One region of the Shewanella indica genome, then DNA from elsewhere that is predicted to be linked to it. Evidence: predicted binding sites of a transcription regulator. Region 1 holds the regulator's gene; each other region holds the start of a gene.
The links. The regulator LexA, encoded in region 1, represses DNA repair genes until DNA is damaged. The targets are predictions, from matches to a motif close to TACTGTATNNNNATACAGTA.
Positions count from the first base shown of each region.

Region 2: recG (ATP-dependent DNA helicase RecG) is a predicted target of LexA. The motif match lies at 2,782-2,801, and genes of this name have one in related genera.
Region 3: SIL79_RS14080 (DNA topoisomerase III) is a predicted target of LexA. The motif match lies at 2,962-2,981, and genes of this name have one in related genera.

Region 1 is NZ_JAWXXR010000001.1:1,443,409-1,451,356, forward strand. Features, by position in the region: gene SIL79_RS06715 (ribonuclease T2 family protein) at 1-81, shown strand, start outside; gene SIL79_RS06720 (VOC family protein) at 88-885, opposite strand; tRNA gene SIL79_RS06725 (tRNA-Gly) at 1,474-1,547, opposite strand; gene mtr (tryptophan permease) at 1,646-2,893, opposite strand; gene plsB (glycerol-3-phosphate 1-O-acyltransferase PlsB) at 2,893-5,319, opposite strand; gene lexA (transcriptional repressor LexA) at 5,582-6,202, shown strand; gene SIL79_RS06745 (cell division inhibitor SulA) at 6,199-6,690, shown strand; partial or broken gene coxB (cytochrome c oxidase subunit II) at 7,161-7,948, shown strand, end outside.
Region 2 is NZ_JAWXXR010000001.1:1,817,302-1,825,249, reverse strand. Features, by position in the region: gene SIL79_RS08485 (DUF3332 domain-containing protein) at 1-135, opposite strand, end outside; gene SIL79_RS08480 (hypothetical protein) at 697-1,164, shown strand; gene SIL79_RS08475 (nuclear transport factor 2 family protein) at 1,210-1,578, shown strand; gene SIL79_RS08470 (hypothetical protein) at 1,624-2,229, shown strand; gene SIL79_RS08465 (YrhK family protein) at 2,406-2,645, shown strand; gene recG (ATP-dependent DNA helicase RecG) at 2,818-4,893, shown strand; gene SIL79_RS08455 (DUF3014 domain-containing protein) at 5,082-5,948, shown strand; gene SIL79_RS08450 (beta-ketoacyl synthase chain length factor) at 6,193-6,921, shown strand; gene SIL79_RS08445 (lysophospholipid acyltransferase family protein) at 6,918-7,715, shown strand; gene SIL79_RS08440 (phosphopantetheine-binding protein) at 7,702-7,948, shown strand, end outside.
Region 3 is NZ_JAWXXR010000001.1:3,138,600-3,146,547, reverse strand. Features, by position in the region: gene SIL79_RS14090 (porin) at 1-177, opposite strand, end outside; gene SIL79_RS14085 (DUF4250 domain-containing protein) at 690-881, shown strand; gene SIL79_RS14080 (DNA topoisomerase III) at 892-2,928, opposite strand; gene SIL79_RS14075 (peroxiredoxin) at 3,247-3,861, shown strand; gene SIL79_RS14070 (MBL fold metallo-hydrolase) at 3,979-4,842, shown strand; gene SIL79_RS14065 (TIGR01244 family sulfur transferase) at 4,858-5,268, shown strand; gene SIL79_RS14060 (SulP family inorganic anion transporter) at 5,302-7,026, shown strand; gene SIL79_RS14055 (acyltransferase family protein) at 7,174-7,948, opposite strand, start outside.

The sequences.
Region 1 (7,948 bases):
CTAAAGACTCTGCTGCAACAGGCACCCAGAATTGCTCCCGGCAACTGTGGTAGCCAAATCCGCATCGATGCGGCCAACTGAGAGAAATTAGAGCGCCATGGTCAGCCGAATAATACTGAAAACAGCCCCTTGCGGGTCGTTGATCACCGCAAAACGCCCCACATTGGGGATATCTGTAGGTGGCACACAAACCTTGCCGCCCAATTCGGCCGCCCGACAAGCCATCACATCACAGTCATCAACACTGAAATAAATCATCCAGTGGGGCGGCACGTCACCCCACTGCTCGGTCATTTGCAGCATACCGCCAATGCCTTCATCACAGCTGTCGCTATTGAGAAACCATTCTGTATATTCAAAATCGACAGCATTCTCACTGCGACGCATCTGCCAGTTGAACACCTTGGGATAAAAGATCTTGGCCGCTTCAGGTTGCCGACAGGCGAGCTCAACCCAGCATAGAGTGTTGGCTTCCCACTTACGCCCGGCACCGGGATGTTCGATACCCTGCCAAACCGAAAAATGGGCCCCTTCGGGATCGGTAAATAGCGCCATCTTACCGGCACAGCCAACCTCATGGGGGCCCATCAGAAGCTGACCGCCGGCGGAGCTGATGGCCTCAATACAGTGGTTAATATCCTCCACCGCAAAGTAAACCGCCCAGTGACTGGGAACCCCCTGCTGCTGTAATTCAGTAGGCAATTGATAAATGGCACCTATATCTTCATGCGCCTGCTTCAACATGGTATAGGCGCCTTCCGGCATGGGGATATCTTCAGCTTGCCAACCAAAGAGACGACAATAAAAGTGCTTGGCACTGTTCCAGTCCTGCGTCCCCAGTTCTACCCAACAGGGCTCGCCATGTCTGTATGCTGTAATCTTCATTATCCGGTTTCCAATTCTGTGTTGCGCAGTGGAGGCTGATGAAGCCGGTTCCATTTACGTTAAACACTAATAGAAATTATACCAGGCTGTATAGAAAATATACGATGGCAATATCGAATTGAGAATATAAGGGTTTGACGATATAAAGAAGAAAAAAGGCCGTAGCCTGTTGGTTAGCACAAACTTTCCTTGTCACGCTTCCCTATGCTGCACAATGTGCCAAACAACAGACTACGACGGAACAATGAGATGCAAAATCTCATACATAAAAAGGATGCAGGGCAATGGACACAATCCCTTTATGCGTAAGTAATACTGGCTTATCGAGAGCAGGATAACTATCAGACAAATCCCAAGAGAGTTTGGCACCCTTCCTAAAGGGGCGCTATTTAGACTCAGAAGGCCAAAATGACCCGATCCCCTTTGAGAAATATATTGCCTTTCAGTTTATTGGCTTTTACGGATAGAAAAACGAGACCGGCACCTATGTAACTTAAATAGTCATAGGTTGCGGATAAAGCCCAGTGCAAAAAACGAATATTGATTCATGAGCTACTGGGAGCAAGTATCAACTATGACGAAACTAATTGGAGCGGGTGATGGGAATCGAACCCACGTATGCAGCTTGGGAAGCTGCCGTTCTACCATTGAACTACACCCGCACAAAACACTCGGCATGGACGATATAAATTACTGACTTTTATAGTCTTGTCAAGAAGCCGCTCTTTCATTCCTTTGAAAAAGAGAGCAGCTTCTCGCTTCAGGAATACTTAGGCAGTATACCAGCCATGGCCAACAGATGGCAGGCAGCCGTCAGTAATCCAAACAACACCACTATGGCTATCAAAGGTGTACCGCCCGGCACACGAAAGCCGTGGCTATCGGCAAATTGTTGTCTTGAGCGCCAAGCCATCAAGGCCGGCACTATGACGGCCCAAACTGTAGCCGCCAGGGCAGCAAAGCCGATAGCGACCAGGAAGCCATCGGGAAACAACATACCCAATAAAGTCGGAGGCAGGAAAGTCACCAAGGCGGTCTTGGCCCTGCCACAGCGACTGTCGTCAAAACCAAATAGATCTGCCAAATAGTCAAACAAGCCCAAGGTTACCCCAAGAAATGAAGAGGCTACCGCCAGATTGGCAAACAGAGTGAGCATGGTGTTTAGCAGCGAGTTATCCATCACCTTGGACAAGGCGCCAACCAATACGCCCATATTGCCGCCCTGAGCAATAATAGCGCCGAATTCGCCGCGGGAAATATTACCCATGGTCGCCACCAACCAACACAGGTAGATAGCCAAGGCGATAAAGGTACCTACAAAAATCGCCTTGATAATGGTGCCCGGTTGCTTGCCGTAGTATTTCACCAGCGACGGCACATTGCCATGATAGCCAAAACTCGCCAGCCCGAAAGGAATGGCCACCCACAGATATGAGCCATAAGAGTTCTCGCCATCAGGTAGTAACAACTTGCTGGTGTCTATGCCGATCAGCAGATTGCCTATCGCCAGAAAGAAGCTGATGATCATCCCGCCCAGCATTATAGTGGTGATGCGATCCACGGCCTTGGTACTTATCAGCACCACCAGTGCCAGCACCAGGGCAAACACCAGGGCGGCAAAGCTCTGCGGCAGGCTGATATCCATCCCTTCCAGGCTGTGATTGACTATGGAGCCGCCGCCACTGATATAGGCGTAAGTAAGGATATAGAGCACGAAGGTTATCGAAGCGCCGTTAAGCACCCGCCAGAATTGCCCCAAAGTTTCCTTGGTGAGGGTGTCAAAGCTGGCGCCGGGCTCAAAATGGAGATTGGTTTCCAGCAGCAGTAGCCCGGACATGAACATGCAAAACCACACCCCCAGCAGCATAAGCACAGAGTAGCCAAACCACATGCCGGCACCTTCTACCGGCAGCGAAAACATGCCGGCACCGACTGTGGTCCCGGCGATGATCATGGCGCCGCCCAGCAAAGACGCCTTGGCAGGCGCCGCATTCATATGATTGGCCATCAGGCCTCCTGTTCGGCGGCGACGCTGTCAACTATGGTTTGCTTGACCTGAGGACGCAGTAGCTGGTTGGCATAATCCCGGGTTCGCTCTATATCATGGCGGGTATCTTCCTTGGTGAGATACCCAAGCTCTTTGAGCTTGATACTCAAGATGCCGTAGAGTTTCTTGTCGTAAAATTCAGGGGCAGTAATCCCATGCAGCGCGCCAAGACGACTGGCCAACTTGTGGCTTTCGCGCTCCAAATCGCCACGCTCAATACCCGGGTGCGCGGCCAGCAAGTTAAAGATGATGGCGTAACGTTGAAGGGTTTCGCTCATGGTTTCGGCCAGCAACGCCAGCGGATTGATCCCGGCTTCCAGCACTCGGAAGCCATTGACTTCTTCGGCCACCAAACCTTTGGCAATGAAACGATCCAGCAGTTGATCGGCATAGGCTCTGACATCGGCCTTACCCATAAACAGCTCGGCCTGCAGCAAAGGATAGAAATCCTCAAGCACCGCTTGCATCCGAGATCGGCAGCACTGCTCTTGACGCACCAGGCAGCTGGCCAGCAAAGAAGGCACCATAAATAGGTGAATGATGTTGTTGCGATAGTAAGTCATGGTTACCGCAATCGACTCGTCGATTGAGATGATATCGCCCAGTTCATCTTCCTGAACCGTAAACTTATTCAGCTCCAGACCTTGTTGCAGCAATTGCTTACCGTCACCTTCGGCCACCGAGATGTACTGGGTGTAAGGCACTTCCTTGAGCAGATCCAAATACAAGTCCAACTGACGTTCCAACTGGTTTCGTTCCAGCGCATTCTGCTCTGAGGACAATAGTACCAAGCTGGTGAGGGTCACTGCGCTGGCAGCAGCAGCATCGTTGATATGAGTCATCACCCGATTGGCTAGAGTATTGACAGCCGGAGTCAACCAGCTGGGTTTCTGCTCGGGATCGGCTGCCACCTCTTCGCGCCAGTTAGGTGCCGCCTCACTGAGGAAATTCTGCAGCGTCACGGGCTCACCAAAGTTTACATAACCCTGACCAAAATTACCCAACTTACGCAAGGCGCCAACCACTTGCCAGACAGATTCTTTTTGCTTCTTCTTGCCGCTGAGTTCTTTGTGATAAGTGGCCACTTCCATAACGTGGTCATAGCCCAGGTACACAGGCACCAAAGTCACTGGTCGCTCAATACCCCGCAACACAGAGTTGACCGTCATCGCCAGCATCCCAGTCTTGGGCGACAACAACCGCCCGGTACGGGAGCGGCCACCTTCGGTGAAGTACTCAACCGAATAGCCTTTGGCAAACAGCTGATCCAGATACTCACGGAACACTGCAGTATAGAGTTTATTACCGTTGAAACTGCGGCGGATAAAGAAGGCACCACCACGGCGGAATATAGGCCCGGCAGGCCAGAAGTTCAGGTTGATACCGGCGGCGATATGAGGCGGAACCATACCCTGAAAATAGAGAATATAGGAGAGCAGCAAATAATCCATATGACTGCGATGGCAAGGTACATAAACTATCTCATGTCCATCATGATGCAGCTGGCGTATCTGCTCGGCGCCCTTGATGTTGATCCCCTTGTAGAGCTTGTTCCATAACCAGGTGAGGATCCGCTGGGCAATACGCACCAGGCTGTCTGAATAGTGGGCAGCAATCTCATCGAGATATTCCTCCGCCATTTCCCTGGCCCTGGCCTCGGGGATCTTCTTGGCTGCGGCTTCCTCTTTTATAGCCTTTTTAAGGGTTTCTGAACGCAACAGTTCATTAAACAGCGCTTGACGGTTGGGCAGTAATGGCCCGGTCATCACCTTACGCTGACGGCGGAAATGTACCCTGGCCACTCGCGCCAACTTATGGGCAATAGCTTTATCGGTTCCATGTTCATCGGCCATCAGCCGCAGCGAGACCGCATTGGAAAACTGCACAAAGTTGTCTCGCCCCAGGAACAAGATCATTAGAAACTTGCGCAACCAAGTGGGGTTTTCCCGCTCAAATACGGCGGCGCGCATGCTGTCATCTTCCTTACCCGGAGTTCGGCCCCAATAGAGACTCACCGGCACCAATTGAATATCCAGTTGTGGATTGGTCTGATGCAAATGAAGCAAAGAGGTGAAACAGCTGAGAAAAGGTTTATTGCCCTTGCGCTTGCCGAACAGGGGCTTTGCACCTTCCAGGCAGACGACTCTGGGAACGGTAATATCATCAACCTTGAGCGTCTCATAAGGGCAAGGCAAACCAAACTTACGGGTGACTTCCGCCAACGCCGCGATATCACTGACAGACTCCGTCTTCATCACGTAGGCCATCGGCTTGGCGAGATCCAGGTTCAAATCGGCGAAAGGATCCTGAGGCACCACAGTGGTATGCACCAGCTTGCTTTGGAGCCAGCGAAGTGATTTAAACCAGAATGAATCTTGTTTGGACATGTTTTTCAGTGTCTGAGCCACAATCAATAGCCCAATAGAATACCAGAACTTCCTGAATCTTAGCTAGGGAAGGTGCGAACCGGTCCCGGCAGCTCCTCTGGCAAATTCCTTGAACTCCACATAATTCGTAAGCCTGACTGTCCAAATCTGCCACAGGTTAAAACATTTACCCTCCCCTAAACGTTTCAATTTTGGTTAATACTTGCGCTGATCAAAATACTGTATATACTGACAGGTACTGTATGAAAAAACAGGAATCACCATGAGACCACTGACACCGCGCCAGGCACAGATTCTGGAATTGATTAAACGCAATATAGCCGACACCGGCATGCCGCCAACCCGGGCTGAAATTGCTACCCGGTTAGGCTTCAAGAGTGCCAATGCCGCAGAGGAACACCTCAAGGCACTGGCAAAGAAAGGCTGTATTGAGATCATGCCAGGCACCTCTCGTGGTATTCGCTTGTCACATGATGAACAAGCGGAGTCAGAAGCAGGTCTGCCCTTAATAGGCCAGGTCGCTGCCGGGGAACCCATACTGGCACAGGAGCATGTTGAGCAGTATTACCAGGTCGACCCTGGCATGTTCCATCCCTGCGCCGACTTCCTACTGCGGGTACGCGGCGACAGCATGAAGAACATAGGCATTCTCGAAGGTGATCTCCTGGCGGTTCACAAGGTACAAGAAGCCCGTAACGGTCAAGTCGTGGTGGCCAGGGTTGAAGACGATGTAACAGTGAAGCGTTTTGAAAAGAAAGGTAATGTGGTTTATCTACATGCCGAGAACGAGGCTTACTCCCCAATCAAAGTCGACCTGACTTTCCAGCCATTGACCATTGAAGGACTGGCGGTAGGCATAATACGCAATGGAGACTGGCTATGAGCATAATGACGGGCAACGCCCCAAGACACCCAGGCCTGTGGACAGACACCAGTATTGCCGGCAATCAGCCTTGGCAACATACCGGCATCTCCAGCTTGGCCAGCCATAGCCAGGGACGTCAGGAATTATTACGCCTCTGCCCTCAATTGGCGCAATTGAGTCAACAGGGACGCTGGATAGTCTTGATTAACGCCCCTGCCAACATAGGTTACAAGGAAACCTTAGCAAGGGCCGGTGTCAGAATGGATAGAGTTCTCTTGGTGCGCACCAAGGATGAAATCGAAGCCCTGTGGGCAACGGAAAGAGCCTTGACCAACGGCACCTCCAGTGCAGTGATCAGTTGGATAAACAGCCTGGATGCCCGTGATAACCGTCGATTGCAGCTGGTTGCCCGTAACGCCAGAGCCATGGGAATAGTGCTGGAAACAGGACGGCAGGCGAAAGAGATGGATAACCGCCTCAACGAACTTACCCGCTCCATCCATTAATTGTATGAATAAAGGCCATTCCTGGGATGGCCTTTATTCTGTGCCTTTTGGGTGCAATACCTTTCCTTGTAAATCGACGCAAAGCCGCGCTGGTCAGCCCCTCACGCAGAATTCACCTCTAGATTAACAGACGCTTTTCTTTCATACAGTTAGAAAATATCGTGATCTTGATCAATATTTAATCTACAAGTAATGTAAGAACAACGATTGTGTTATCTCCATGCAATTCGTCGTAGGTTGAACGTCCCATTTCGCTTTATAGCGAGTAAGGCCGTCGCCGGAAATGCTGAGTATATTCAGCGGTAAGTGCAACAGTGGTTACCACCTGTATACCTAGATCTAAGTGAAACCGCCGCCGCACTTTGAAGTCATCGTTGCTTTTTTGGGAACTGAAGAGTTTGCATAGAGCAAAGACTTACTGTGTGACTCTTCTTTGTAGTTGCGAATGCAATTGACAGAGGAGATGTCTTGTGAAGCAATGGCTGTGTGTTTTGCTGACCTTGTTGTGCGTCAGCTTGTTGTCTCCAGGTGCTCAGGCAGATATGCCCTTGAATATGACTCAAGGGGTAACTGAGATCAGTGGCAAGGTGTATCACCTGCACATGATCATTCTTTATATCTGCTGCGCCATAGGTTTGGTCGTATTCGGCGTGATGATCTACGCCATGATCAACCATAGAAAATCCAAAGGGGCAGTCGCGTCCCAATTCCATGAAAGTACCAAGGTAGAAATTGCCTGGACGCTTATCCCCTTCTTAATCCTTATCCTGATGGCAATCCCCGCAACCAAGACGCTGATTGCCATGGAGGATCCCAGTGATGCCGACCTGACGGTCAAGATCACCGGCTCGCAATGGAAATGGCACTACAGCTATTTCGGCGAAGACATCGACTTCTTCAGCATATTGGCAACGCCGAGGTCCCAGATAGAAGGCCAGGAAGCCAAGGGCGAGCACTACCTGCTTGAAGTCGACAAGCCGTTGGTATTGCCCATCAATCGTAAAGTCCGATTCCTGATGACCTCAGATGATGTGATCCACTCCTGGTGGGTGCCCGCCTTTGCCGTCAAAAAAGACGCCAATCCCGGTTTTATCAACGAAGCCTGGACCCGGGTGGACAAGCCGGGGATCTACCGCGGCCAATGTGCCGAGCTTTGCGGTAAAGACCACGGCTTTATGCCGATTGTGGTGCAGGTACTGGCAGAAGATGAGTTCGACGCCTGGATGGCAAAGCAGAAACAAGCCGCGGCTACGGCCGC
Region 2 (7,948 bases), 370 kb from region 1:
GCGGCCGTAACGGTTATCCACCGCACTCAAATTGCCTTTGGTCAACATGCCTGAAAGCCCCATCTGCCCCATACAACCCGCCAGTTGCGAGCAGATCAACACAGTGACCCCAAGACCGACTTTACTCAACTTCATCAATATCTCCCCAAATAGAGTTTACGCATATGTTATTGGCGCGCGGATTCTACTCAGGTTAATCAATTTAACTATGCAGGGGCTCACAACTTGAGGTTAGTTTTTCGGAGAGTAAGTTACTCGGTTGTTGGATGTTTTTCTCTTTGGAAAAATCAGTAAGACACTGGTGATAAAGGCGCTCAAACAAACATAACTCCCTTACCTTACGCAGAGACCTGTATCCTGAGCCCCAGAGCCTCAATCGCAGGGGTTTAAGAAACCAAGGTCGGCTTACCAAAACAGGTAAAAACCGGTTCCGCTCTACGAATATCGGAAGTAAAGCGCTGTCCAGCCCTAAAATGACTTGGCTTTTTTAGGGTCAACACGCCCGATAAATTTCACTGTTATATCCATTAATGCGGGTTCACTTAAATATACCGCAAGCGTGGCATCTCAGGGTTCAACCCAGAGGCTAAAAGCTTTACCATGACTCGGCGTTCAGCTCAGACTTGTTACTCAAAGGCAGTTGTTTGAACGAGCAACATCAGGGATCCGGTTAATCCAAGTTAAGGAGAACAATCAATGCATTGCAGACATTGCGGCTCAGACAATATCAAACACTTCAAAGCCATTCATGCCGAAGACACAACAGAAGTTTCAGTCAGCGCCTCGGCCAAACCCGTGTGGAACAACCAGCCCTTTTCTGTGCATGGAAAACAAAAACTCAAGGGTAGCGCCCAACTGCAAACCAAACTGGCCAAGCGCTGCTCGCCGCCATCTGACCCTCAGCCCTTGGTGCTATTTCTGGCGGCTTTCCCCGGGCTACTATTGGGCGGCTACCTGGGGTTTCAGGCTGGCAGCAACTGGAGCAGTTTTTGGCTTGGAGTGCTGTGCTTTTTTGCCTCCAGTTTTACTCTGATCCTGAGCGCCGATTGGCTATGGAAAAACTACTTGGGAGGGCGAAAGTCAATGCAGCAATACCGCGCGGCACTGAACCAATGGCAGAACTCCTGGTACTGCAGCAAGTGTGCCAAAGTCAGTATTTTTTAACCTTCTTGCCTCTTTGCCGTCACTCATCAGGGCTTGGGAATAACCATGAATCACATCTCAGAGATTCAACAACTGGAAAGCCAACTGCGTAGCGCCATGTTGAATTCGGATATCAATTTGCTGGATAGACTGTTGTCGCCTCAGCTGATATTCACCAATCACCTGGGGCAAGTGCTCGGCAAAGCAGAGGATCTGCATGCCCACTGCTCAGGCCTGCTCAATATCACTCGGATAGACACTCTAACCGAAGAGATACGACTGCATCAGGGGACTGCGATAGTGTCGGCGGAGGTGAATATTCAAGGCAGCTATGCCAAAGCACCGACCAACGGCCGTTTTCGCTTTACCCGGGTTTGGCTGCACAGGGCAAGCGGCTGGCAACTGATAGCGGCTCACTCGAGCCTACTGGCTTGAGCACTGAGTTTTACGACAAACTACTGATTTCATGGCGACCATTTTATGACCAAAAACCCACAACAGGCCAGGCTCTGCCAATATCAGCAGCATATGCTGATGACAGAGCTCGAGGCTGAGCCGGGCAAGTTGAAACTCATCTGGCGCAGCAGGCAAACGCAACTGAAATACGCGCTTTGGGGACTATTATTGATGCTTGCCGGAATACTGGGAGTACTCGTCTTGGACCCCGCCAGACAGGACACTTGGTTTACGGCTGCCATCATAGCCATAGTGCTGGGGCTCAGCGGTATCATCATGGGCCTGAACCTCTACCGCCAGCTCAAACCCGTAACTTTGGATCTGCAACAAGGCTGCGTCTTCCGGGGCGGGAAAAGCAAGCCTCTCAGTCAACTCTGCCGCATAAAGGTGCAACGCAATACCTATAACGAAAGATCCAGAAGTCACATGCTTGAACACCTGACTGACGAAGAGCTCATAAGTGTCAGCGTGGTACTCTGTTTTTCTGAGCGTGAGCGACTCGGTTTTGGCCTGTTCAAACCTCAAAAGCAGGCCACAGACAAAGCCAGAGCCTACGCACAAACACTCGCCGAACTGATAGGCTTTAACGGTGAAATAACCGTTAGCCAGGGTTCAGGCCTGGGCCGTTAAGTTACGCTACTCTTTTGCCAAGCCTGCCGAATCCAAGATGCAAGTTGTTAACTTAATCTTATGGTTATGTAGATATATTTATTCTCATTAAAACAAATAATTAGGGAATTAGATTTGCACTCGGAAGGTAGCAGCGTTAAGGTATCGCGGCAAATCATAACTACCAAGAAGGAACCATGATCGACAGTAAGCAGCGATATTTTGCCGAGCAAGATATCAAAGCCCCCGCCACCCCTCTTCCCAAACACGCCTTGTTCAATACCCTAAGCGACCTAATAGTCGCGCTCTGTTTTCTACTGGGCAGCTTCTTTTTTCTCACTGACGTTCACACCCTTATCGGCGCCTGGCTGTTTGTAATAGGCAGCGTTCAGCTACTGATAAAGCCCTTGGTCACCCTGTTGAACTGGTGGCACTGACAGATTAATCCGTCACAAATATATCAGGGCTTTTGCCATACACCCGCCCACCCAGGCAGAAGCCCTGCCGCCATTGCACCACACTTTACCCGGCCGATAAAAGCAACGCATTGCCAAGGGCTATTTCTCTGATAGTATATGTATAAATTCACAGTAATCCGGTGCTAAAGGTTTGCAGAGACTGGATCTTATTGCTATCACCGAGCTTAAAGGCGTAGCCGCTAAAATGGCTGAGAAACTGCACAAGCTCGGAATCAACACGGTACAGGATCTGCTGTTCCACCTGCCGCTGCGCTATGAAGACAGAACCCGCATCTACCCCATAGCCAGCCTCACACCCGGCAGCTACGGCACCATAGAAGCCGAAATCCAATCCAGCCAGATCATCAATGGCCGCAAGCGCATGTTGATCTGCAATGTCCGTGATGACAGCGGCACCATGACCCTGAGGTTCTTCAATTTCTCTGCCGCCCAGCGCAATGCCATGCAACAAGGGCTAACCATTAGAGCCTATGGCGAAGTGCGCCGAGGTAACCACCAGGCCGAGATCATTCATCCGGATTACAAGATACTCAAGGGCGACGAACCGCCCAACCTCAACGACACCCTGACGCCCATCTATCCCACCACTGAAGGGCTCAAGCAGGCCAGTTGGATGAAATTGACCGAGCAGGCTCTAAGCCTGTTGCAGGACGATGGACTGCAAGAGTTGCTGCCCGAGGCGCTGCGCCCCAATCAGCAAAGTCTGGCCCAGGCGGTGCGCACCCTGCATAGGCCCCCGGCAGATGTCGATATCTATCGCTTGGAACAGGGGCAACACCCGGCGCAGCAACGCCTGGTACAGGAAGAACTGCTGGCGCATAACCTGTCTATGCTCAAGCTCAGAGAGCGAAGCAATCATGACAAAGCTGTGCCTTTGCCCGCCACCGGCGCTTTGCTCAATCCCTTCCTCGCCGCCTTACCCTTTAAACCTACGGGGGCGCAGCAGCGAGTGGTGGCAGATATCGGCCGTGATATTGAAAAGCCACAACCCATGATGCGCCTGGTTCAGGGCGATGTCGGCTCGGGCAAGACCCTGGTGGCCGCCATGGCGGCGCTGCAGGCGATAGAAAACGGTTATCAGGTGGCCATGATGGCGCCCACTGAGCTGTTGGCCGAGCAACATGCGATTAATTTCAGCCAATGGCTGGAGCCATTGGGGCTCAAGGTCGGTTGGCTGGCGGGTAAGCTCAAAGGCAAAGCCAGAGCCCAGTCGCTGGAGGATATCGCCTCCGGCAGTGCCCACATGGTGATAGGCACCCACGCCATCTTTCAAGAGCAGGTACAGTTTCACAAGCTGGCGTTGATCATCATAGATGAGCAACACAGATTCGGCGTGCATCAGCGCCTGGGGCTGAGAGAGAAAGGCATCAGCCAGGGTTTTCATCCCCACCAGTTGATCATGACGGCGACCCCTATTCCTCGCACCCTGGCGATGACAGCCTATGCGGATTTGGATACCTCCATCATTGACGAGTTGCCGCCGGGGCGTACCCCGGTCACCACAGTGGCCATCAGTGACAGTCGGCGTCAGGAGGTAATCGACAGGGTACGTCAGGCGGCGCTCAATGACGGTCGCCAGGCCTACTGGGTCTGCACCCTTATCGAGGAATCCGAAGTGCTCGAATGCCAGGCAGCCGAAGACACCTGTGAAGAACTGCGTGCCGCCCTGCCGGAGCTGAGCATAGGCCTGGTACATGGCCGTATGAAGAGCGCCGAAAAACAACAAGTCATGGACAGCTTCAAACGCGGCGAGCTCAAGTTGTTGGTGGCCACCACTGTCATTGAAGTGGGGGTCGATGTGCCCAACGCCAGTCTGATGATCATCGAGAACCCGGAACGGCTGGGGCTGGCGCAGTTGCACCAGTTGCGCGGCCGGGTCGGTCGCGGCGCCGTGGCCAGCCACTGCGTCCTGCTGTACAAGGCACCGCTGTCACACACGGCTACCAAACGGCTTGGGGTATTGCGTCAGAGCAACGACGGCTTTGTGATTGCCCAAAAAGATCTGGAGATCCGCGGCCCGGGTGAGGTGCTGGGCACCCGCCAGACAGGTATAGCCGATATGAAAGTGGCCGATTTGGTCAGGGATCAGGCGCTTATTCCCCACATCCAGAAACTGGCCCGTCATGTGATGAGCCAGGCACCGGAGAATGTCGATGCCATCATTCAGCGCTGGCTGGGCGACCGGCAGCAATATGTTCAGGCCTAGTGCGCTAAAAACGTCACAAAATTGCCGAGAGTTCAGCCGGGGTTCAAGTCAGCCACCACAGGATCTGCTCTACTGGCAATATTTCACAAATAAATCTTGCTGCTAAATGGCCGAAAGCTGGACAAGATGGCCAATATTTGCAGAATGGGAGAAGCGCTGCCTCACAGGTATCAATGAAAGGAAATCCAATGCAAGTCAATCAAGAAGATAGAATCGCGCCGCAGGAAAAGTCCTCTGGCAACAGTGGCATTGTTATCATCCTGCTAGTGTTGGTATTGCTGATTGCAGGAGGAGCCTACTACTATTTCAGCGGCGAACAAGAGCCGCAGCAAACAGCAGAACCCACCCAGGTTGAACTCCCTGAACCCGCGCCCAGCGAACCGCTGCCAACCCAGGTTCAGGTGCCTGAACCTGAAACCATGCCCGAGCCTGAACCTGAAGTGGTTCAGCCCGAAGTCGAGCCGGAACAACCCCTGCCTTCACTGGCCGAAAGTGATGAGTATGTTCATGAAAAGGCCGTGGCCATGGCCGATGGTATGAAGATAGAGCCACTGCTGGTTGAACAAGATCTGGTACGCCAGTTCGTGGTGTTTGTCGATAATCTGGCCCAAGGTGAACTGGCTCGTAAAACCAGTCCGATGAAAGGCCCGAGCGACACCTTCACTGTATCTGAAATTGCCAACAAGACTTATCTGGATCCGGATAGCTACCACAGATACGACCTTTACGCTGACTTCCTCACCGGGCTCAACGACGAGCAGCTGCTCAACACCTATCGTCAATTGTCGCCGCTGCTGGAGCAGGCATTCGATGAGCTGGGTTATCCCAACCTCAAATTCGATGAGCGGATGCAACAAGCCATCAAGGTGCTGTTGGCTACCCCTGTAATAGAAGATCCTATCGAGCTGTATGCCATCAGTGTGAACTACAAGTTTGTCGATCCCAAGCTGGAAGCCCTGCCCAACGCGCAGAAAATGCTGGTACGTATGGGGCCCGACAACACTCGCAAAATCAAAACGGCACTGCGGCGACTGCAAAGCCAGTTGAACAACTGAGCAGCATTTGAATCACCCGGCAGTCGCCGGGCGATTCCCTTGTTAGTGAAAAGTTGTAACTGATCTTTAGCTGTAACCTAAACCCCTTCTTAAAACCCGTACTTTCAGTGTAGAATACAGCCCTTTGTACCGGTGTTTCAGAGGGGAAAGGCAATCGGTACGGCGGTCGCATTCCGACCCGACAGATTCACTCCCTCACGACCCGTAAGGGATAGCAACAAAGATCTGTGTCAGAGGCAAAGCAGTGCAACTAGCGTTCAGTATTCTCTCCTGGGGAGCCTGGTCTCCGGAGTATCAACAGCAGCAAGATTGGCAACAGTGGCAGAGCAGCAACTGCGCCCTTGATGACAGCGATCGCCTCGCCCCCAAGTTACCTCAGGTTGCCGCCATGCAGCGGCGCCGTTTCAGCCGCCTGAGCAAGATGATGCTGGAAGCCGCTTTCCAGGCCGAAGCTCCCAGCCAATGCCGCAGCGTATTTGCCTCGCGCCATGGCGAACTCAATCGCACCATAGAACTGCTGCAGGATATTATTGCCAGGCAGCCACTCTCTCCCATGGGTTTCAGCCAATCGGTTCACAACACCGCCAGCGGTCTGTTTGGCATAGTCACGGGTAATACTGGCGCTTCCACTTCAGTGGCGGCGGGCACAGATACCCTCTCCCAAGCCATGTTGGAAGCCTGGGCCCAGTTGGCCGAGGACCCCAGCCCTCTGCTATTGGTGTTCGGCGATGATCCTGTGCCGCCCGTCTATGATGAATTTACCCAAGAGATGGAACTGCCGCTGGCCTTGTCTCTGCAACTGGCCCCGGCCGATGTTACCGGCATAGCCCGAGTTACCCTGAGCCAGCAGACCGGCGCCGGGCAGTCGCTGGGCTTCGGCGCCCTGCTGCAGGCACTGGCAAACGGCACGGCAATTCAGGGGCAGCTGGCCCAGTGGCATTGGCAGCTGGAACCTTCCCGGGAGCCACTATGACAACCCCGGCGACCGGCATCGGCTATTTTCCCCGTTGGCTTGCGGGTATCAGCTGTTATATCGCCTTCGGCCTCGGCGGCCTGCTGAGCTCCTTGACCATTTTACCTGTGCTGAGATTCTGGCCCGGCGAGCGCGATGTGCGCATTCAAAGAGTACAAAAAGCGGTGCACTACATGTTCCGTGGCTTTGTGCATATGCTGACCTGGGCCGGCGTGGTCAGGGTCAGCACGGTAAATCTGCAGCGATTACAGCAGGCCAAGGGCATGGTGGTGATTGCCAATCACCCCACCCTCATAGATGTGGTGGTGTTAATCAGCCTGATGCCCAATGCCGGCTGCATAGTAAAACAGGGACTGTGGCGTAACCCTTTTTTGCGCGGAGTCGTCTCCGCCGCCGGCTATATTCCCAATCGCGGCGCCGATCTGCTGCTACAGGACTGCCGTGAAGTGTTGGCCAGAGGCACCAATCTGATCATCTTTCCCGAGGGCACACGCACGGTAAAAGGCGCAGTGATCAATCCCTTTGCCCGCGGTTCGGCCAATATCGCCCTGCGCGCCGGGGCCGATATTCTGCCAGTGGTACTCAGGGTGGTTCATCCCGGGCTCACCAAACAGGATCCCTGGTATGAAATCCCGAGACGCACCATACAGATGCAAGTGGAAACCGGGGCAAGCATAGCGCATCTGAGGTATGATGCCGAAAGCGGTGGCGATGCCCGGATGGCACGCCAACTCACCAGAGATCTGGAAACCTATTACAAACAACAATTAGATATAAATTATGAGCTTACATAACGAAATTAAACAGCTAATCATAGATTGCCTCGATCTTGAGGATATCAGTATCGACGATATAGATACCGAAGCACCGCTATTCGGTGAGGGGTTGGGACTGGATTCCATCGATGCACTTGAGCTGGGCTTGGCGATCAAGAAGCAGTTCGACGTCAAGATCGAAGCCAACTCAGAGGCAACCAAGGCTCACTTTTACAGTGTGGCCAGCCTTGCCGCGTTTATCGAATCCCAGC
Region 3 (7,948 bases), 1.7 Mb from region 1:
ACCTACGCGAGAGAAATTATCGATAACAGAGGTTTCATGACCATCATTGAAGGCAGCAAAACCCAGCCAGCCGATCATGTTTACACTGTTGGTCTGATCTTTATACAGCTCCACAGCCTGGGAAGCGCCACTCGCCAGCATAGCCGGGATCACAAGTGCCAGGATCTTCTTGTTCATATTCATTACCCTTTTATAAGTAAAACGCGTTTAATACGCTGATTTATTAGACATATTTATATGTGTTACTCGAGGGCTGCAGTTTGCGTGCCAGCTGTAAAAAAGCCAATTCCAGCCCCTGGTTTCCTGCGCTGGATCGACAAATCGTGAAATATCGTGATTGGAAAGCGTTAAATGCCGTGAGAAGAATTAAATATCGTTGTAACAAGCGAACTGTTTCTGCAGCAAAAGGAATGCATGCGTATCGACAAGGGCAGAATCAAATACCTTGATAACAAACATTAACAGATTGATTTTTAAACAATTATATTGAATTTAGTTAAAGTGTTTGCGAATATTTGATCTAGCAGGAACCGGTAAAAAGATTGATAAAACCGCCTGGAACAGAAAATAAAATTACTTTATTAAGATGTTGATTTTTTTAAAACTTTAAATACACTCAGGTGAGATTTGCAACCCAAGCCAACTCTATTGCATTATGGTGCAGTCAATAGCTGACACTTGGAGGGAATATGGAAAGCCTGCAACATCTGCCCGCCGAAATACTGTTGGGCATAGTCAATGAGAAACTGAGGCTAAGTTGCCCGGACAAAGATGCACTTTATTACGAGCTTGACCTGTCACCTACCCTGCTCGAGCATAAGCTCAGGGCGCTGGGATACGAGTACCATCCCCTGTCCAACCAATACCGACGCTTGAAATAACCGCCAGTCCTCAGGAAGTTGCAGACTGGGCTTTGGTTTTGCTCTTGGTCGCTGAGCGATAGCTGCGCTTGGCGGTGCCGGTCTTAACGCCAGTGCCCTTCTTGATGCTTGCGCCCTTGGAGGCACCGGCCTTAGCGGCATAAGCGCCACTGCGACGTTTACGTCCTTTGAAGCCTGTACTTTTCACGCCGCTCAAGGCCGTAGGCAGTTGTGCCTTGGCCTGCTCAATAAGCTCGCCCAATTTAGCCGTCAAGGGCTGCATAAAAGCCTGATATTTAAGTTCACGGCGACAAATCGCATCCAGGCTACTTTCCCACAGCGCCGTCATATCCGGCGTGGTGGCCACTTCGGGCAGGCTTTGAATAAGCCCGCTGCCGGCCTCGGTAGCCAAAATACTCTTGCCCTGACGTTTCAAAAAGCCACGTTTAAACAAGAGTTCAATGATCCCGGCGCGGGTTGCTTCTGTCCCCAGCCCATCGGTTTCCTTGAGAATTTTGCGGATCTCAGTGTCTTTCACATAGCGGCTTATGCCTGTCATCGCCGCCAGCAGTGTGGCATCGGTAAAATGCTTGGGCGCCTGGGTCATCTTCTCCACTAATTCACCCTTGAGGCAATCCAGCATCTGCCCCTGAGTCAGCTCAGGCAAAACAGTTTGAATATCTTCCGCTTCATCGTCGGCTTTTTGTTTGCCAAACAATTGCTTCCAACCCTGTTTTAATGGCTGTTTGGCCTTAGCCACGAAGCAACCTCCGGCAATGTCGATCACAACGCGGGTTTCAAGGTATTCATAATTGGGGTAAAACTGCGCCAAATACTGACGGGCAATCTGCAAATACACCTGACGCTCACGCTGTGACAACACACCGAGGTTAGCCGTCTTTTCCGTAGGCACTATTGCATGATGGGCATCTACCTTGGCATCGTTCCAGGCCTTGGACTTAAGGGCGGGATTGGGGGCTTCACAGCCTTGCAGCAGCTCTGCTGCCCCTTGGGTAATAGCATTCAAGACTACCGGGGCCAGCTGTAACTGCGCCTTGGGCAAATGGCGGCTATCGGATCGCGGATAGGTTATCAATTTATGCCGTTCATACAGAGACTGCGCCGTATCCAGCACCTCTTTGGCGCTCATGCCGAAGCGTTTGGCACAATCAATCTGCAGCGCCGATAGACTATAGAGCAAAGGCGGCGCCTGGTGTCTTTGCTTGCGCTCCAGCTCATCTACCCGGCCGGGTTGGCCGGTGATCCTGCCGACTACATTCATTGCCAAACCGCGGGAGAGCACCCGCCCCTCCTCATCCATCCAAGGTTGACAGGCCTCACTGGGCTGCCAGCGGGCGCTGAAACAGCTGCCCTCTTGAGTGCTTAAATGGGCCAGCACTTCATAAAAAGGTTTGGGCACAAAGGCGGTGATTTCCTGATCGCGCCGGACAACCAAACCAAGCACAGGAGTTTGCACCCGACCGACCGAAAGCACGCCCTGATAGCCCACCTTGCGCCCCTGCAGGGTATAGGCACGGGTCATATTCATGCCGTAGAGCCAATCTGCTCGGCTGCGTGCCAGTGCCGAAGTCGACAATGGCACAAACTCGCGGTTGCTGCGCATCTGTCCCAGGGCGCGTTTTACCGCCTGCGGGTTGAGGTCGCTTATCAACAAGCGTTTGACCGCCGCCAGCTTATCGCCCTTGACCCCAAGGTGAGCAATCACTTCATCTACCAACAACTGTCCTTCCCGATCCGGATCGCCGGCATTGACCAACTCACTGGCCTGCTTGACCAATTTACGCAAGACACTAAGTTGCCCGCGACTGCTGGCTTTGGGTTTAACCTGCCAATCGGACGGGACAATAGGCAGATGCTCCAACTGCCAGGACTTGTAGGCGGGATCGTAGGCATCCGGCTCAACTTGCTCCAGCAGATGACCTATACACCAGGAAACACAATCACCATTACCAAGCTCGATATAGCCCTCATGTTTGCGATGGGGTTTAGGGAGCACCTCGGCGATGGCGCGCCCAAGGCTGGGCTTTTCGGCGATATAGAGGATCATCCACTGCGTCCTTTGACTGTCACTGAACAGTATTACTGGATAAAATTACAGTAATTTTAGCCAAGTCAGCTTTAGGCTGCAAATTATCCTTCATATGCTTCCCTATGGTAACTCCGGAGCCGTAGTTCTTGGTTTGAAGCCGCGCTGTTTAACGCACTTTTGTTCCGGTGCTTATTATCTGAATTCCTGCTTCCCTAATCGCTATACCCTCTCGGACTAATTGAGAATTTCTATTTGTACTTAGTAGCGAATGCTATTATAGTATATCTATTAGAAAAATCTTATTGACAAAATCCTGATGCAAGTAAGAAACGCTATATGACTGAACAGACAACTGTAGTTGCGATGCCAGGTCTAAATGAAGCAGCTCCGCCTTTCACCGCAAAAACCACCCAGGGTACGCTTAGCCTGGAAGACTCCAAAGGTAAATGGTTGGTTCTTTTCTCTGATCCGGCAGACTTTACCCCGGTATGTACCACTGAATTTATGGCGTTTACTCAGGCAAGTGCAGATTTTACAGCTCTTAATTGTGAACCGATGGGGCTGTCTATCGAAGGTATTCATGCACACATCGCATGGGCTCGTAGCATTAAAGATAACTTGGGTGTTGAAATTAACTTCCCGATTATTGCTGACCTAAATATAAAAATCGCTGGTGCTTACGGCATGGTTCAGCCAGGTGCGAGTAATACTTCTGCGGTTCGTGCCACTTTTGTTATCGACCCTGAAGGCGTACTCCGCGCAATGCTTTACTACCCAATGAGCAATGGCCGTTCTGTGGCAGAAATTTTAGGTCTAGCTGAAGCACTACAAACTAGCGATGCAAACGTATGTGCAACTCCAGAAAGCTGGATCCCAGGCAATGAAGTGATTGTTCCACCACCGGCAATCACTCAAGAAGCCGAAGTACTTAAAGTTCAAGGTTATAACTAGGTTGACTGGTGCTTCAGTAAAAAAGCTGTAATCCGCAAACCATGCGAGTTGCTATGTAAACGGATGCTATCCGGCCCACGTGACGTTAATCATCTTTTATGGAATCAAGGAGGAAATATGACCCCCAGCGTTTACGAATTTTTCGATCCGAAAACATTCACCTACAGCTATGTAGTCGTAGATCCAAACAGCCAGCAATGTGCCGTTATCGATTCGGTACTAGACTACGACCCCGCTTCAGGCAGGACTTCTTACGAAACAGCAGATAAACTGATTGAGTTTGTAACGAAAAGTGGCTTAAAGGTCGAGTGGATCCTTGAAACTCATGTTCATGCTGATCATCTAAGTGCGGCCCCCTATATCAAGCAGAAACTTGGTGGCGAACTGGGTATTGGTGAAAAAATCACTGTGATACAAGATACGTTCGGCAAGCTATTTAATGCCGGTAGTGATTTCGCGATGGACGGCAGTCAGTTTGATCATTTGTTTGCCGATAAAGAGACTTTTACTCTTGGTAATATTGAAGCGCACGCAATTCATACTCCGGGCCACACTCCTGCCTGTATGGCTTATGTGATTGGTAACTGCGTATTTGTTGGCGACACTTTATTTATGCCCGATTACGGCACCGCCCGTTGCGATTTCCCCGGAGGAGATGCAGCAACCCTCTATCGCTCAATTCAGAAATTGTTCGCTCTGCCTGATGAAACACGCGTCTTTATGTGTCATGACTACAAAGCACCAAATCGCGAAGAGTACCTGTTTGAAACTACGATTGGTGATGAACGCCTATACAATATTCACGTCAAACAGAATATTTCTGAGCAGCAATTTGTTGAGATGCGCAGAGGACGTGATGCCACACTGAATATGCCAACCCTGATTTTGCCTTCGGTTCAGGTCAATATGCGTGCCGGAGAGTTACCACCGGAAGAAGATAATGGTGTGCGCTATCTGAAAATACCATTGAATAAAGTCTGAAACTGAGTTGCGATTATGCTAATACCAATCTATTTAACGGAATCAATTACCGTTTCACCACAAATTTTACCCAGCGACATACCACGTCTGGCATCAATGGGATTTAAGTCGATCATCAATAACCGTCCAGATGGGGAAGAAAATGATCAGCCCCTGAATAGAGAAATTGAACGACTGGCTAAAGAACAGGGGATGACCTATTTTCACCTGCCGGTTATTTCCGGAAATATTACTCAGGATCAGGGAAAGCAGTTTGGTCAGTTCTTTATGCACGCCCCTAAACCTATTTTGGCTTTCTGTCGCACGGGAACACGTTGCAGCGCACTCTGGTCGATGAGCTGCACCGAATTGGGTTCATTTGATCGACGTATTGCCCAAGCTACCAAAATGGGTTTTGATCTTAGTTGGGTTAAGCAACCCGATTAACCGAATTCACACATTGCTTAGGATAGCCAAAGCATGAAAAATTCTTGGTTGGAATGGTTGCCGATATCATCTTGGTTGCCTGATTATTCGCGTCATGACGCCACGAAAGATGGCTTAGCTGCTATTATCGTGACTTTGATGCTTATCCCACAAAGCCTTGCATACGCGATGGTTGCTGGTCTGCCCCCCGTTGTTGGTCTGTACGCCAGTATCCTGCCGCTGATTGTTTATACTATGCTTGGCACCAGTAAAACACTGGCCGTGGGCCCGGTAGCGGTGATCTCGCTAATGACCGCAGAGGCCATTGCTCCACTGTTTGAAACTGGTAGCCAGGGTTATATCACCGCCGCTGCAACCTTGGCATTTCTTTCCGGTATCGTGCTATTGCTGATGTCGGTACTAAGACTGGGATTTCTGACCACATTTTTAAGCCATCCGGTGCTTTCTGGCTTTATGACTGCTTCTGGTATTCTTATCTCTATTGGCCAGCTTAAACATATTTTTGGCTTGCCACTGCATGGGGAAAATGTGCTGCAGCGCGTGGCTAATCTGATTCTTGCGTTACCCCAAACTAATCTCTATACCCTGATGATTGGGGCATTCAGTTTGATTGCCCTTATCTATGCACGCAAAAGCCTCAAACCCAATTTAATCAAACTAGGACTTTCATCAGAACTGGCAGGTCATGCAATCAAACTGGCTCCTGTGATAGTGATGATATTGAGTATTGTGCTAGTAGCCCTATTTGATCTGGACAAAAAAGGCGTCAGCGTAGTTGGCCAGATCCCAAGCGGTTTGCCTAGCTTTTCACTGCCTTCGCTCGACCTCGCACTAATCGGAGACCTGCTTCCAGCCTCAATTCTGCTGAGTGTTATCGGTTTCGTCGAGTCAGCTTCAGTTGGGCAGACATTAGCGGCGAAACGTCGCCAGAGAATTGAGCCGAATCAGGAGCTGATTGCCTTAAGTGGTGCCAACATCGCATCAGCTATTAATGGGGGATTTCCAGTTACAGGTGGTCTGTCGCGCTCAGTCGTTAATTATGATGCTGGCGCTGAAACGCCAATGGCGGGGACATTTACCGCAATTGGAATCGGCATTACCGTACTTTACTTCACCCCGCTGTTTACCTATTTGCCACATGCGGTGTTAGCGGCAACTATTATCGTTGCTGTATCGGCACTGATTGATGTGCAAGCCATTATCCATACCTGGAAAAGTGCCAAGAGTGATGCCATCGCCATGTTTCTCACCATTATCGGTGTACTGGCATTTAATGTTGAGATTGGCGTATTAGCGGGACTGGCTACATCTCTAGCGCTATTTCTATGGCGCACCAGTCGGCCACATATTGCAGTGGTTGGTTTAATCGAGGGAAGCCAACATTTTCGCAACATTCTTCGTTTTAATGTAATCCAAAGTAAAACGGTACTCAGCCTGCGGATTGACGAAAGCTTATATTTTGCCAATGCTCGTTATCTGGAAGATCAGATAATGGAATATTTGCAACAGTATCCTAAAACCCAACATCTGGTATTGATGTTATCCGGGGTAAACACAGTCGATGCCAGTGCGCTGGAAAGCTTGACGTTAATTCACGACCGCCTGAAAGATTCCGATATTCAACTACACTTATCAGAAGTTAAAGGCCCGGTCATGGATAATATTAAAAAATCGGACTTCTTTGAACACTTCAAAGGCAAAGTTTATATTAGTCAGTATGAAGCGATAATTGATCTGGATAGTTCGATAGCTCACTAACTTATTAGCTTAAAAAATACTGCAAACCTCTAATGCCGAACAGTTCCATTATTATATCAAAAAGGGGATTACATCTATCCGATGTAATCCCCCAAGCTCATATGAGCACTACCATGTATACTAGGAACAATGCGAAAATTAGTCTTACTATTGAAATAAAGGTTTAAACATGGGTGTTAAAAACTTATTCCCATATTCACTCAAGTGGTTAGTATCATAATACAGAGAAAGTCCATCCTTACTTCCCATACAACGCCCATTAACGCAAAGGTAAGGCAATGGATTAAGCACTTTAGCACCACAAGCGGCCGCAGCTTTATCCTGTGCTTGCCAAATCAGGGTATGACGTTGCATATAATCTTGATCAGTAATAAAAACATCTTGTAACCCATTGTTAAACATTAAGTTACGATAAACAGTAGTTGGTACATCAACATCCATTTCAGGCAACGGACGAACCAGGTATACCGGACGATATTGACTTAATTGACACACAGTTTCGATCTGTTTCATCACAAAGTCTTTATATACCTCGTCACTAGTCTGTTCAGGATTATCACCAAAGTAGATCACTGGTCTATTTTGGAATTTGTGCCGTTCGTTATAACCAAAAACACTACCTGTTAATCGAGAAATTAAAATTACAGGTATATCACTGGTGGTAGATAAGGTATCAAGCACATGTTGATTAAACAGATCACATTGTGATTTAGGTATATGACTCTTGGCTCCAATTAGGGTTGAGCAGCCATTATAGGTCATCTCCACAACACTTCCTTTGTCTTCAGCAGCTAATACCACACTCGATATCACCGCATTGGCATGGCTATCGCCAACAACCACAGCTTGTACTTTTCCTGTGCCATGTATACAGCTAGATTCGGGAATATCTCGTCCAGGTCCAAGAAGACATTCATTTAAT